Regions from separate parts of the Paenibacillus sp. FSL K6-2859 genome, predicted to be linked through region 2. Evidence: predicted binding sites of a transcription regulator. Region 2 holds the regulator's gene; the other holds the start of a gene.

Region 1 (7,842 bases), 6.1 Mb from region 2:
TTTTATTTATTCAAAACAGACCGTGAAGCCTGTCATGACAACAATGTTAAGTATAATGCAAGATATATGTTCTAGTAAGTTACGACGATATCTGTAACTGATTGTCAATCTCCTTGCCTATTTCCACAGCAGCAGCCTCGTCCGTGACGAGAATATTCTCCTGCCCGAAACGCAGCATGGCATGAATAGCTTTGGCCTTTGGCTTGCCTCCGGCAATACCGATGACAGTTTCCGTCCGAACAATATCTTCTAGACGTAATCCCATCGTAAGCATCGTATGCACAACCTGACCATCTTCATTAAAATAATATCCAAAGGATTCTGCCACTGCTCCCTCACCCTGGATTTCTGAGACAGTAGCCTCATCCAGCTTGCGGCGGCGAGTCATTTCAATGGCATCCCCAATCCCATGTACAATAATACGCGAACTGCGGATGATTTGTACAATCTCTCCAATATTAGAATCAAGTGCTAATGACTGATAGGCATCCCCACTAAGTAAATCAGGGACATGCAGCAACCGGTAATTCGCTCCAACCCGTTTTGCCATTGTAGAGGCAATCGTATTGGCTTGAATCTCCATACTCTCTCCTAATCCGCCACGCGCTGGAACAAACCAGGCGTTCTTATAGGAAAGGGATAACGGCGGTGTCAGTTGATCAGCCATATCGGCAAGCGTTGATCCACCTGTGACAGCAACAATATCATCTGTACGGAGGACACTGAGCAGCGCTTTTGCACCTGCGCGGCCAAGCTCACGTTTGGTGAATGGTGATGACTCACAATCACCCGGCACCACAATGACTTTATCCAGACCGTATGTTGCCCGAATTTTCTCTTCCAGCTCATCCAGACCAAACAGGCTCTTAACGACCGGCTCTAGCAAATCAAGCAGTCTGCGCCCAGCAGCGCTAATGCGCATACCAACGCTCTCGATCTCAATGAGCCCTTGCGATTTCAGAAGATCCGTCTCGGCACGCAGTACCCGCTCAGTCATATCAAGCGAAGCGGCAAGCGTTCTGCGTCCAATGATATCGGACAGCATGATCTGATGAAGAATCGTGTACCGTCTCTTAAGGGTTTCCATGAGATCAGGCAGAAGCTGCTTTTGGATATCTAATAAATTACGCATGCTTTCACTCCTGCAACTTCGTCTTCCTCTATTCCCTTGTTCATGGTCTCAAAATGTCCCGGGTAAACTTTTTAAGTCCCACTCATATTCTAACCAAATATTGCTCGAAGTGCAAGTCTTCCGAGAGTAGAATTCTCAAGCGCTTGTCTTCTTATACATTTATAAGATTGGGAAAGAGTTAAAGCACCTAAAACCTGTCATTAACTATCCAGATTCTATCTCTGAGTGAAAACGAATATAAGCTTGTCTACCTTTAAGAAAAAGGATAGTGTCCTGCTCTGTATTATTAAATTCATTGCAATTGCTCAGGAATTATATTATAATCATTTTTGTTGCGCCCGTGGTCCAATGGATATGACGTAGGCCTCCGAAGCCTGAGATCCAAGTTCGATTCTTGGCGGGCGCGCCATTAATTTCACTTTTGTACATAATTTAGTAGTGCCTATACTACTACTTAACCAAAGAGCCGCATGTCGGCTCTTTTTTTTGAATATAAGTTTGACTTTCTTTGACTTTTTGTTTGAATTTGTTTATCATGTGGGTAATACGGCAAGAGTAAAAATGAATACATTTGAAGAACCAATATCAAGGAGGTTTTCCACGTGAGTTATATTCCTATGGTAGTAGAACAGAGCAACCGCGGTGAGCGCGCTTATGACATCTATTCCCGCCTGCTGAAGGACCGCATCATTTTCCTTGGAACGGAGGTTAATGACGTGGTAGCCAATTCTATCATCGCACAAATGCTGTTCTTGGCTGCCGAAGATCCTGAGAAGGACATTCACCTTTATGTGAATAGCCCTGGTGGTTCCATCACTGCAGGTATGGCTATTTTTGATACAATGCAGTACATTAAGCCAGACGTTTCCACCATCTGTGTCGGTATGGCAGCTTCCATGGGAGCTTTCCTGCTTAACGCTGGTGCTAAAGGCAAACGCTTCGCACTTCCTAACAGTGAGATCATGATTCACCAACCTCTGGGTGGTGCTCAAGGTCAAGCAACGGATATCGAAATCCGCGCTCGCCGTATCCTCAAATTGCGCGATAAGCTGAATCGCATTCTTGCAGAACGTACGGGTCAACCCCTGGAACGTATTGAGAAGGATACAGATCGTGATTACTTCATGACTGCTGCAGACGCGGCAGCTTACGGTATCGTTGATAAAGTCATCGAGAAAACACTGCCTAGCGGTGTGTAAGCTATAAAACAACACAAAGAGGCTGTACACTATCCACTTGATGGTTAGTGCACAGCCTCTTTGCTTTTCAGCCCCCCATTACAAATGAATCTCAATTAAATCAAACCACCATAACCAAGCGCATTGAGTTTCTCAGCAATCACACGGTAGCCTCGGCCATTAGGATGTAAGTGGTCAAACGATAAAAGGCCTCTCTCATTTCCTGCAAACTCACCATAAATAGAAGCAAATCCAACTACTCGGCTACTATACTGCGATGCATAGCGGTTAAACTGCTTCACCCACTCTGTAGCGCCTACTACCTGAGGATAGGGATTATACAATCCCACAATTCGAATGATATAAGGTCTACGTGCCCCCGCTTTCAATTGGAAAAGAATACTCATAATGACAGCGAAATTTTGTTTGCATTCCTGCAGTGATCTTCCCAGCTCTTTAGATAAATTCCCAGGTTGTCTAGCTGCAGCCTTTGCAGCATGAATTAAATCGTTGCCACCGATGGATAGCGTGATAATGTCGGCTGCTCGAATGGCTTCGCGAGTCATTGCACTCCCCCGTAGCCGCTGTTCCAGTTCAGAAGTAGTCAATCCATTCACGCCCAAATTCGTAGAGGCCACATTAGAACGCAGTCTCCCTTCCGCCATTCTACGGTACACCGGTACAAAACCGTTACCTGGCAGAGCGCCAAATCCAGTCGTCAAGGAATCGCCAATTGCAGTGTATTGATAGCTCATAGCTCTCCCCCGTTCATAAACTAGTTACTCCATTTAGCATATGAATTCGAGGTGATTCTGGTAAGGGGGAGATGTCCAGTGCTGACACCCGCGTTTACGACTTTACTATTTATTTTACAGCAGCAAATGGGCTACCGCCTTCCGGCAACAGTTCTTTGAAAGTAAAGGGGTATTCGGGGAACCCCGCAGCATATGCTGTGTATTCGTACAATTGGAAGAACAGAACGACCTGATCATCCTTCAGATAAAAATACTTTTCCGTATTCAATCCGTTGAATCCTCCCAAATAACTTTCCTCCGCTTTTACCAGCTTGTTCAACTTAGCATTTAACGTTTTTTTGTAGTTTGGGTTAGCACCAAAAAGATCGCCCAGCAATAGACGTTTGCCATCCTTGAGCGAGAAGGTAAACGCCTCCCGGTTGGTCATGCCATGAGCCCCGCCCGTATCGCTATACTGTGACATCAGCAAACTAATCACACCATTCTGATTGTAGGTCACTACATAATCTATATCATAAGTATACTTGGGCTCTGACCCAGAACGATTGGAGATATCCTGCTCTGCCCCTGCGGCGAATCTCATGGCACTTTCTTTCAAGGTATCGTTCATGGCCTTTTGCGCAGCGGATTGACTCAGTCCACTAATTTTCGGATAATCAAGCTGGATTAAAGCCTCTTTTCGATCTTTAGCATAGGTCTCAGTGGTTACTGTCAATGCGTTCTGTGGTCTGTTCATCACGTTCAGCTTACTAGAGCCTAGAGTCCAATCCACTTTATAGCCCAAATAATCATTTAAGAGACCGGATGGAACATAGAGACGATTGTTTATTAGCTTTCCTTCATATTCCCGAATGTAATAGTTGTTCACCCAGATAGAAGTACCAAAACTAGATAGCGTTAACTTGGCTTTAGCCGTCCCTTTTCCAATCGTGTATGCATTTTCTTCTTTATCATAAGTGAGAGGTAATCCCAGCACATCACGCATAAAGGTAATTGGGATCCAGACCTTCCCTTCCTGCACAATACCTGTCTGCTGCGAAATCACCCCGTTCGCCTTTAATACTATACTTGAAGCATTAGCCTTGCTCTTCGCCTGATCAGACGCTGCATAACCCGTATCACTAGGCAGTAATCCTCCACCAAGCAATAACCCCGCCGACATCAAACCTATGCCCCATTTGCGTACGATTTCTTTTGAGATATTCATCATCTTGTTTTCCCTCTCCTTTCCAATTAATTAAACATAATCCCAGAGAGCTTACACAAAAAAGAGGCATCCCCCACTATTAAGCGGAAGATTACCTCTTCTCTCTGTATTCATCTTGTAGGCTACTATTTCAATTCATACATAACGCTTAGTTGTGTTGTAACTTTAACTACTCCCGGTTGTACGGATGTGCTTGCACCAGCATCTGCTGCAGCCATATCCATTTTTAGATTTTGTTCAAAATATACTGGAGTAATATCGCCATCATTTTGACTAACCGTGAGCACTTGGCCTAAGCTACGTTTAGCTGCCTTAGCAATAGCTCCTGCCTTAACATCTGCGTTCGCCATCGCCTTTTCAATCACCTGAGCTTCAAAGGCAGAAGTATCTTCCACAGAAAAACGTGCATTTCCGAGATTGTTTGCCCCTGCTGCAGATGCAGCGTCAAGCAATTCACCAACCTTAGTCAGATCTCTATAAGACACTAACAGCGTATGATTCGCGTTGTATCCTTTTACTTGCTGTCCTTCTTTTTCGCTATAACTATAGTTGGGTTGCACATAGAATTGGGTGCTTTGAATATCTTTATCTGCGATTTTCCAAGTCCCTTTCAATAGGGTAGTGATCTTTTGGATTTTAGCAGCATTTGTTTTTTGTGCTTCTTGCGCAGTTGACGCCGTAGTATCTACTCCGATGGACAAGTATACAATATCCGGCTTGATGGACAATTCGCCTTTACCTACTACACTAACAACATTTTTCTGCACTTCATCTGCGTAAGCCTTTGTAGGACCCTGGGAGACACCACTCATACCAATTCCTCCAATTAACAAACTCCCTACAATCAACACTGAACCAATCTTCTTTACCAAACCTTTCATATTTGCCAGCCCCTTTCATCTTTTGTGATTTGTTATTATCCTCTAGACGAGTCATTCTGGTAAATGTTGCACATCTTAAATCTATTTTTTGGTATTAAAAAAAGCCCCTAGGGGCTTTTTAGTCATGCAATAAAAAGTCATGTCAAAAGATTATTGGTTCTCAAGCTCTTCTTTGCTGACGAGACTCGTCAAAGCGTTTACAGCTTGATCGGCGTCTGCACCATCCGCGCTGATATAGATCTCCGTGCCGGAACTGATCGCTAGGCTCATAATACCCATAATACTTTTGGCGTTTACTTTTTTATCGTCTTTTTCCACGAAAATCTCCGACGAAAACTTGTTAGCTTCTTGCACAAACAATGCTGCCGGTCGAGCGTGTAGCCCTGTCTTCAACCGAACAACTACCGGGTGCTTTGTCATGAAACGCTTACCCCCTAATTGAGTTCTCCCCAAAAATTTCACATTAATTTTATATTATTATATCATTATAACGTAAACCACACTAGAAAAAAAGTGACTAGCCGCCTCGAACCTTGTCCGCCAGTTCATCAATCTTACGAAGTCGATGATTTACTCCGGACTTACTAACCGTACCTTTCAGCATTTCACCAACCTCTTTAAGGTTGATATCTGGATGTGCCATTCGGATTTCTGCAACTTCCCGCAGTTTATCCGGCAAGCTCTCCAGCCCCACTTCTCGCTGCAGCAATTTGATATTCTCAATCTGCCGCACCGCGGCACTTATCGTTTTATTGAGATTCGCGGTCTCGCAGTTCACGATCCGATTCACGGAATTACGCATATCACGCATAATTCTTACATCCTCAAATTTGAACAACGCTTGATGCGCGCCGATCAGACTTAAGAATTCGATAATCTTCTCGCCTTCTTTAATGTATAGAATGAACCCTTTTTTACGTTCAATGCAGCGTGCGTTTAGGTGAAATTCACCAGCCAGATCAACTAGCGCTTTACAGTGCTCCTCATACATCGAGGAAATCTCCAAATGGTAAGAGGAACCCTCCGGATTATTAACCGATCCGCCCGCCAAAAAAGCACCCCGCAAATAAGCACGCTTACAGCAGTTATTCCCAACAATCTCTTTATCAATACCGTCGGTAAAAATAAATCCTTCGGACACAATTCTGAGATCATTTAAGATCTCCTGTACGCGGCTGGGGATTCTAACGATATACACGTTATTTTTCTTCAAACGCATTTTTTTACGCACGAGTAGCTCAATATGGACCTGGTAATATTTCTTAAGCAAAGAATATACCCGCCTTGCAATCGCGGCGTTCTCCGTCGAAATGTCGAGAATCACCTTTTTGCTTGAAAGCTGCACAGATCCATTCATACGGATAAGTGCTGACATTTCCGCCTTCTCACAACAGGGCTCACTCTCCACCATCGTCAGCTCTTTTTTGGTAAGGGCCGCAAAAGACAAGGGTCTCACCTCTTTCTGAAATAAGTACGTCATTCATATATACAAGCATAAAAGCCTTCGGTGTCCTTGTAAGGACGGTAAGCGTTTAAGCGAGAAATATAAACCATAAAGTATAGGTGTAAAACTTATACTCTCTTATATTTTAAGTTATACCCTAGGGTTTCTGTTTATCCAATCTTGCACAAGCTGATAGATATGATGACTAAGCTTATCGGTATCATGCCTTAAATAAGTTCGGAATAACACTAGCTTATCCGCTATAACTTTATATGCACTACCTTCTAGTACATCCTTATCGAGCTGTACCGGACGCGCACCCTTCTCAGCGTACTTCGACTGCACCTGCTCTGGAATTTCACCGTCATTCACAATAATATAATCAAATAAATGAATTCCAATATGATCATAAACAGCTTGTAGATGGTCATTTACAGTATAATTATCCGTTTCGCCAGGCTGAGTCATTACATTGCAGACAAAAATTTTGATTGCATCAGAAGATACAACAGCTTCTGCTAGCTTCGGAACAAGTAGGTTCGGAAGAATGCTCGTATATAGACTCCCTGGACCCAAAAGAATCGCATCTGCATTTCGAATCGCTTCAAGCGCTTCAGGCAACGGTTCCACATCAGCAGGCTCCAAAGAAACCCGTTTAATGATCCCGCCTGCTTCCGGTATTTTAGATTCCCCCGTGATAATCGTGCCGTCCGACATTTCCGCACGCAATACTACGGCATCTCCCGCAGCGGGTAATACCCGTCCGCGAACAGCAAATAATCGGCTAAGCTCACGAACAGCTGTGACAAAATCACCAGATATATCTGTAAGCGCGGCAAGAATTAAATTACCAAGACTATGGCCCGCCAATCCTTCGCCCGTGTTAAAACGATATCTCATAATATCCGCCATGAGCGGCTCTACATCAGCCATAGCTGTTAATACGTTGCGGATGTCCCCAGGAGGCGGCATTTGCAGTTCACTACGCAAAATGCCCGAGCTTCCTCCGTCATCTGCTACGGTAACTATAGCTGTAATATCTAGCGGCTTTTCTTTTAAGCCGCGAAGCATGACAGATAGTCCCGTGCCACCGCCCATAACGACGATACGTGGACGCTGTCTTTGTTCTTCAGCCACTATGGACCCCTTCTCTCATTAGTGCCGATCACGCTCGGAATCCCGATGACTAACAGCTACGGATTCCGTTTCGCTGACGCCCAGCATTTTGCCCAAATATTCAGAAAT
Region 2 (7,842 bases):
TTTTCTCTGGCATGATCACCCGCCGGAAGCCTAGCTTCGCGGCCTCCTTCACACGCATTTCCGCGCGCGAAACACCTCTTACTTCACCTGTAAGTCCTACTTCACCGAAGAAAACATCGTAAGGTTTTGTTGAAATATCACGAAAGCTGGAAGCGATACTAATAGCTACTGCTAAATCAATCGCCGGTTCATCCAGCTTTACTCCTCCAGCTACATTAAGGTAAGCATCCTGATTTTGCAGGAACATACCCATCCGCTTCTCCAGTACAGCGATAATGAGTGCCATCCGCTGGTGATCCATACCTGTGCACATCCGGCGAGGGGAGGGGAAATGAGTGGCAGCGACAAGAGCCTGAAGCTCAACAAGCACCGGTCTAGTCCCTTCCATACTGGCCACAACTGTAGATCCGGCTACGCCGAGTGGACGCTCCGACAAAAAGAGCTCTGATGGATTTTCTACTTCGGTTAGACCCACTTCACCCATTTCGAAAATGCCGATTTCATTCGTTGAACCGAAGCGGTTCTTTACAGCCCGCAGGAGTCTATACGTATGATGCCGCTCTCCCTCAAAATACAGCACACAATCCACCATATGTTCAAGCATCCGTGGGCCTGCAATAGCGCCTTCCTTAGTGACATGCCCAACGAGAACTGTAGCAATTCCCCGAATCTTAGCGATACGCATAAATCTTGTCGTACATTCCCGAACCTGGGTCACACTGCCTGGCGCACTAGTTACTTCTGGCATAAATACAGTCTGAATCGAATCGATAACAAGAAATTGCGGCTGAATTTGTTCAATCGCTTCTTCTATGCTTTCCATATTCGTCTCACATAGTACATATAGCTCAGCTGACAACGCCCCGAGGCGATCCGCACGCAGCTTAGTTTGCCTTACCGATTCTTCGCCCGAAATGTACAGTACTCGCAATCCCTGAGTTGTCAGAGCATGCGACGTCTGTAATAAGAGCGTAGATTTACCGATTCCTGGGTCTCCCCCTACTAGTACCAGCGATCCTGGCACGATCCCCCCACCGAGAACACGGTTAAGCTCACCTATACCTGTCAGTATGCGCGGTTCCTTGTCACTTTCTATACTTATGATCGATTGTGCCTTTTCTTTACTATGAAAAATAGGGGCATTCATTCCCTGTGTTTTGACTACGCTTTCTGTTTCCTCCACCATGGAGTTCCAAGCTTGGCACCCGGGACATTTTCCGAACCATTTTGGTGATTCGTATCCACAGTCGGTGCAGAAAAATTTAGTTTTTGGTTTAGCCATTTGTTCTCCTTACGGTTCCGAACTTTTAAATTGCGGATATTTTCTTCTAATGAAAGTTTACCATTTCTGCCCCTTTAACGAAAGGTCATTCGGAATTTGTACTAAATGTATATTTTTTAGTGATAAATTTATATTAAAAAAGCTTCCGCCCCTCTATAAACTGAGGAGCGGAAGCTTTTTTTATTCCATTTTTTTATTCGGATTCTACTTCTTTTTCAAGCAATGGCGCTACAGGAGCATCCACTTTATTCACTACAAGTTCTCCGCCAACTTCATCAATGTTGAGCGAATCACCCTTTTGGATATTTCCTCGGAGCAATTCCTCGGAAAGACGGTCTTCAATATGCTTCTGAATCGCACGACGCAATGGACGTGCACCAAAGGCTGGGTCGTAGCCTTCCTTAGCCAGGAAAGCCTTCGCCGCATCCGTGAGTACGAAATCAACATCATATTCACGCAGTCGCTTGCGCAGTTCATCAGACATCAACGTAACGATTTCAGCAATATGCTTCTCATCAAGGGAGTGGAAGACGATGATTTCGTCAATCCGGTTCAAGAACTCTGGACGGAAGCTCTTCTTCAGCTCTTCCATAACCTTGCCCTTCATATTACCGTATTCTGCTCCAGCATCTTGCACAGCTGTGAATCCAAGTGTCGAATTCTTCTTGATCGCTTGTGCGCCTACGTTAGAAGTCAGAATAATTAATGTATTACGGAAATCGACTACCCGTCCTTTAGAGTCAGTTAATCGACCATCTTCAAGTACTTGCAGCAAAATGTTGAATACTTCTGGGTGCGCTTTTTCAATTTCATCAAGCAGCACTACAGAATAAGGTTTACGGCGTACCTTCTCGGTTAATTGGCCGCCTTCTTCATAGCCAACATATCCAGGAGGAGCTCCGACTAAGCGGGACGTGGAGTGCTTCTCCATGTATTCCGACATATCAATACGGATGACCGCATTCTCATCGCCGAACATGGCTTCAGCCAATGCACGAGCCAACTCAGTTTTACCTACACCTGTAGGACCGAGGAAGATAAAAGAACCCATTGGGCGTTTCGGATCTTTAAGACCCGCACGCGCACGGCGCAGTGCCCGGCTAACTGCCTTAACAGCTTCGTCCTGACCGATCACTCGTTCATGCAGTAAAGCCTCCATGTTAAGTAGACGGTCGGTCTCCTCTTCCTTCAGCTTGCTTACAGGTATACCCGTCCAGCTAGCTACAACCTGTGCAATGTCTTCAGGTGTAACCTCTGAATCCGTGCGACCCTGTTTTTCTTTCCATTGATTCTTTGTCGTATCGAGTTCTTCACGGATTTTTTGCTCTGTATCACGCAAGGCCGCCGCTTTTTCAAACTCTTGACTCTGCACTGCGGAATCCTTCTCCTTGCGGATATCATCCAAGCGCATTTCAAGCTCCTTCAGATTTGGCGGGATGGTGTAAGAATGAAGCCTTACTTTAGATCCTGCTTCATCGATAAGGTCAATCGCTTTATCTGGCAAGAAACGGTCCGGGATGTAACGGTCGGACAACTTCACTGCTTCCACAATAGCTTCATCCGTAATCTTCACACGGTGATGCGCTTCATAACGATCGCGAAGTCCGAAAAGAATTTGGACCGCTTCCTCAGGAGAAGGCTGATCCACCGTGATCGGTTGGAATCGTCGCTCGAGTGCTGCATCTTTTTCAATATATTTACGATATTCGTCAAGCGTAGTCGCACCAATGCACTGAAGTTCTCCACGGGCTAACGCCGGTTTCAGAATGTTAGATGCGTCAATGGCTCCTTCCGCGCCACCAGCACCGATTAGCGTATGAAGCTCATCGATAAAGAGCACGATATTACCTGCTTGGCGAATCTCATCCATAATTTTCTTGAGGCGGTCTTCAAACTCACCGCGATATTTTGTTCCAGCCACTACTGAGCCCATGTCGAGCGTCATGACGCGTTTGTCGCGAAGTGTTTCTGGGATTTCATTATTGATAATCTTTTGTGCAAGTCCTTCAGCGATAGCTGTTTTACCAACACCAGGTTCACCGATCAGTACCGGGTTATTCTTAGTCCGGCGACTCAGTACCTGAATAACACGTTCAATTTCCTTACTACGACCGATAACTGGGTCTAGATTGCCTTCCTTAGCATAAGCGGTCAAATCGCGCGCAAGACCATCTAGGGTCGGTGTGCTGACGTTAGCCGGAGTCCCGCTATGACTAGAGGCAGCCTCGCTGCTTCCCAGGAGCTGAAGCACTTGTTGACGAGCTTTGTTCAAGCTGATGCCGAGGTTATTAAGCACACGAGCCGCGACACCTTCCCCTTCACGGATAAGTCCAAGCAAAATATGCTCAGTGCCAACATACGTATGACCCAATTTGCGGGCTTCGTCCATCGACAGCTCAATCACTTTTTTAGCGCGAGGAGTATAAGCAATGTTCGTAGGCTGTTCTTGACCTCTGCCAATCAATGTCTCCACTTCGTCCTGGATTTTTTCAAGACCTAGCCCTAAAGCTATTAATGCCTTAGCAGCAATGCCGTCTCCTTCACGAATAAGTCCGAGCAAAATATGTTCTGTACCAATATTGTTGTGTCCTAAACGAACAGCTTCTTCCTGCGCCAGCGCTAGCACTTTTTGTGCGCGTTCCGTAAATCTTCCAAACATCATATCTCCTGCACCTCCATGAATAGTAAATATCTATATTAATGTTGTGTTCCCAATGTCTCTCGGAGCAGTTTTGCCCGATACATATCTCGTTCAGTGGCGTTCAGCTCATCGCCGAACATCTTCTGCAGAAATCCTGGCTGTGTCTTAACGTTAAGTTCATTAAGCACTGAAATCGAAAGGCCTTCCAGAATGCCAAGGTCAACTCCAAGTCTCACATCAGACAGGCGTTGAGCAGATTCTTTAAGCTCCATAAGAGCTGCATAACATAAAATTCCGTAAGAACGCTTCACTCGGTCAGTTATTCTCAAGGCGGAATCAACAAGCAACCGTTCACGTGCATTTCGCTCATGCTCTATAATCTGGGTAACTACACTATGAAGGTTCTCTATAATTTCACTTTCCGTTTGACCGAGAGTGATCTGATTAGAAATTTGAAAGATGTTCCCTACTGCTTCGCTACCCTCACCGTAAATTCCTCTTACAGTCAATCCCACTTGGTTCACTGCAGACAATATGCGGTTGATCTGATGAGTCATTACAAGCGCTGGCAGATGCAGCATTACCGAGGCACGAAGCCCAGTACCCACATTGGTGGGGCAACTAGTCAAATATCCTCTTTTATCATCAAAAGCGTAATTGACAGCTGCCTCGAATATATCATCAATCGCCGTCGCACGTTCCCATGCTTCTCTGACCTGAAGACCAGGAAACAGACATTGGATTCGCAGATGGTCCTCTTCGTTAATCATGATGCTGACCGACTCATCTTCATTTAATAAGACAGCCGCACTGCGCGAATCATTAGCCAAGTTAGGACTGATTAGATGCTTCTCAACCAGTACCTTTTTGTCCAGTTCATTCACTTCATCAAGCTTTAGGAGTTGAAAAGATCCGAAATCTGCAGCTGCTTCCTCATGAAACACAGGAGCCAGTAGCTCTAATACTTCTTCCGATTGCTCTAAGGAAGCCAGCATTGGGAACGGAAGATGCTCTAGATTACGGGCAATACGCATACGACTGCTAATTACAATCTCGGAGTGACTACCTCCAGAACGCATCCAATCACTAAGCGCTTGTTCAGTAAATCGGAGACTTGACATGTCATATCCCCCCTATATATCAAAGACTTTACTCTTGTGCTATTTCTTTTTCAAGTTTACGAATCTGATCTCGCAGCTCCGCTGCTTTCTCGAATTCCTCTTGTGTAATACTTTGCTGTAATTCCTGCTTGAGTTCATCTATTTGGCGTCTAAATACAATCTGAGCTCCTGCACGTTTCGGAATCTTACCTACATGTGAAGTACTGCCATGCACTCGCTTAAAAAGCGGGTCCAGTGCACTGTTAAAATACTCATAACAGGAGCTACAGCCAAAACGGCCTAATTTGCTAAACTGGGAGTAAGTCATCCCACAATTCTCACACTGCAGACTCTGCGTAGTCTTCGTTGCAGCCGACTTCTCCTTGCCGGCACCTTCAAGATCAAGCAGACCTGAGAGCAGACTGTGGATAGAGAATCCTCCAGCCGTTCCGGGAATGAGTTCACCCTTCTCCCGTGCACAGCTCTCGCAGATATGAAACTCTGTCTTCTCTCCATTCACGATCTTAGTGAAGTGGAGTGTTGCCGGCTTGACGCCACATTCCTGGCATTGCATAAGCGAAAGCCCCTCCCTTATGGTTGACAATTATTTGCCTAACAAAGAGATTAACATCGCCTTCATAATCTTGGCACGAATCTCATCCCGGTATGGAATCTTAACCGTTAGGCATTCCCGAGAAACAGCAGCGCGCATAAGGCACGCTTCACGCTTACTTAGAAAACCAGCTTCCTCCAGCTGATAAATCAGCCCTTCAGCAGCGTTCTGATCAATCCCGCCACCTATAGTATGGTTTAAATGGGCATGCAGTGCCACGTTTGGTGGTAATTCAAAACGTTGAATACGAATATATCCCCCGCCACCCCGCTTACTTTCCACCACATAACCTTTTTCCAGAGTAAAGCGTGTACTGATGACATAATTGATCTGTGACGGTACGCATGAGAACTGGTCCGCCAGGTCATTTCGCTGGATTTCCACCGTACCTTCGGGACTTTCATGCAAAATATTCTTCAGATATTGTTCGATAATATCAGAGATATTGCGCATCACTCATCCTCCAGTGCTTGAATCTTTATAATACCAATTGCAACTTGCATTCATAATGACAATGGTCTTTAATTGAACTTAAACATTTGTGGATAATCCCACGCGTTCAAAGGATCGGATCGCTGTCATTAAGCTTCGTTGACTTTGACTTTCTTTGACTTTTTAATATTATAACATATTCTGTGCTAATTCCAAGTGGATTCTCTTATTTTTCACTTTTTTCAGCGAATGTATTCGGAAATAAAGAACTCTCCCAACTTCTTTCGAAGGGGAGAGCCTAATTTTTGTCAAGAATAAACGTCTTCGTTGTCCTTATTAGGACGATAAGCGTTTATGCGAGAAATATAACGATAATGTATAGCGTTGAACTTATGCTTTCTTATATTTTAAAAATGATCAAATAAAGCTGTCTGTGCTTGTGGAATAATTTCTTCAAACCATTCCACTGCTGCTGCGTAGCCAGAGACACTTCCATAACGAGCCATCTCTGTTGGTCGTTTGTATCCAAGCATCAAGGCCGTCAATGTGCCTATATCACAGTTTAAGTCTGCTTCCGCCCGTTCCCCTTCCACTCGTGTCAAAGTAGCCGATCCCTCATTAGAGATGTTCCATGCCCACAATCCATCATTCCAAGGTGCATACTTATCTTCGATATATATAAGCTGCTTCTTTTGACTACTGTTTCCTCTGAAGGCGTATGTTTCAATGAATGACTTGACATTAACAATCCGCCCCATAAAATAAGGATAATTCTCTTGTTCTATACGTGGATCTGGCAGCAAGAAGGGTAACATGTCATCCGAAGGCACCAGCTTTAAGGATGCACCGGTCACCATCGAATCATGGTTCGCAAGAAATGTCCACAGCCCCTGCCGAGCTTGTTCATTCAAAAAAACAAATTCATCAATGACCAGTTCTCTGTTCTCTATCTTATACAGCACATATCCCTCTGGTTCACCACTCTTGGAGTAAAATACTGCACTCTTTCCTTCATCTTCTAGAACAGAGTTCTCCCACCAGTCCAAATCGCGCTTAAGTGTCCCGTTATAACTAACAGCGAATCGATTGTATAGGCTATCCAATACTTCGATATCTTTGATGTCCCGTTTAACCTTGCCCTCAACTTCAACCTTTTTGGGAAACTTCGCTACTGGAATAGAGTATTTCTTATATTCACAATAAACCTCCCAGCCAAATTTACGATAAAACGGAATCAGGAACGGGTGTAGAAAAGAGAGCGTTTGACCTGCCTCATTCATCGTATGCAGCGCATGAGACAAAAGATTTGCCACATGCCCTTGTCTGCGGTTCTCTGGCCATGTAGCTACTCCTGCTATACCACCCATAGGTACCACTCTGCCCTGTATGTAGACTTGGAAAGGAATAATCGTCAATTTAGCTTCCAATGTTCCGTCCTCAAAAGCACCCCATACCTGTTCAGCCTTGAATCTTTCCTTTGCACTTGCCCTTTTTTCAATAGGAAGCTTGTACTGAAAAGAATATTCTGACAAGTTCATGCTCGCAACAAATTCTTCTGAACGTAACTGTCTTATTACCACAAACTCACCTCATCCTTTATAAAATTACTTTTAGGATAAGTATAACAAGAGCGTCAATTGTGCGCTAATCTATTGCAATATTTTATAACTTTATTTTCAGTTATCCACAGCTCTATGCAGGTTTAAAAATAGTCTTGAAATCTTGTCCTATCCAAGTTAAAATAGTTATCCACTTATCAATAGCTCTATCCACA

The links. The regulator CtsR, encoded in region 2, represses protease genes until heat stress. The targets are predictions, from matches to a motif close to ATGGTCAATAAAGGTCAAACA.
Region 1: the regulator CtsR is predicted to act here: its motif matches at 1,628-1,648, upstream of clpP (ATP-dependent Clp endopeptidase proteolytic subunit ClpP).

The regions. Positions count from the first base shown of each region.
Region 1 covers NZ_JBBOYU010000001.1:179,110-186,951, reverse strand. The annotation lists gene MHB64_RS00915 (sugar-binding transcriptional regulator) at 80-1,132, opposite strand; tRNA gene MHB64_RS00910 (tRNA-Arg) at 1,467-1,541, shown strand; gene clpP (ATP-dependent Clp endopeptidase proteolytic subunit ClpP) at 1,735-2,331, shown strand; gene MHB64_RS00900 (GDSL-type esterase/lipase family protein) at 2,427-3,065, opposite strand; gene MHB64_RS00895 (PdaC/SigV domain-containing protein) at 3,175-4,275, opposite strand; gene MHB64_RS00890 (SIMPL domain-containing protein) at 4,398-5,153, opposite strand; gene MHB64_RS00885 (HPr family phosphocarrier protein) at 5,304-5,573, opposite strand; gene whiA (DNA-binding protein WhiA) at 5,671-6,600, opposite strand; gene MHB64_RS00875 (gluconeogenesis factor YvcK family protein) at 6,748-7,695, opposite strand; gene rapZ (RNase adapter RapZ) at 7,753-7,842, opposite strand, start outside.
Region 2 covers NZ_JBBOYU010000001.1:6,246,066-6,253,907, forward strand. The annotation lists gene radA (DNA repair protein RadA) at 1-1,282, opposite strand, end outside; gene clpC (ATP-dependent protease ATP-binding subunit ClpC) at 1,476-3,944, opposite strand; gene MHB64_RS28000 (protein arginine kinase) at 3,980-5,044, opposite strand; gene MHB64_RS28005 (UvrB/UvrC motif-containing protein) at 5,073-5,597, opposite strand; gene MHB64_RS28010 (CtsR family transcriptional regulator) at 5,628-6,089, opposite strand; gene MHB64_RS28015 (GNAT family N-acetyltransferase) at 6,476-7,648, opposite strand.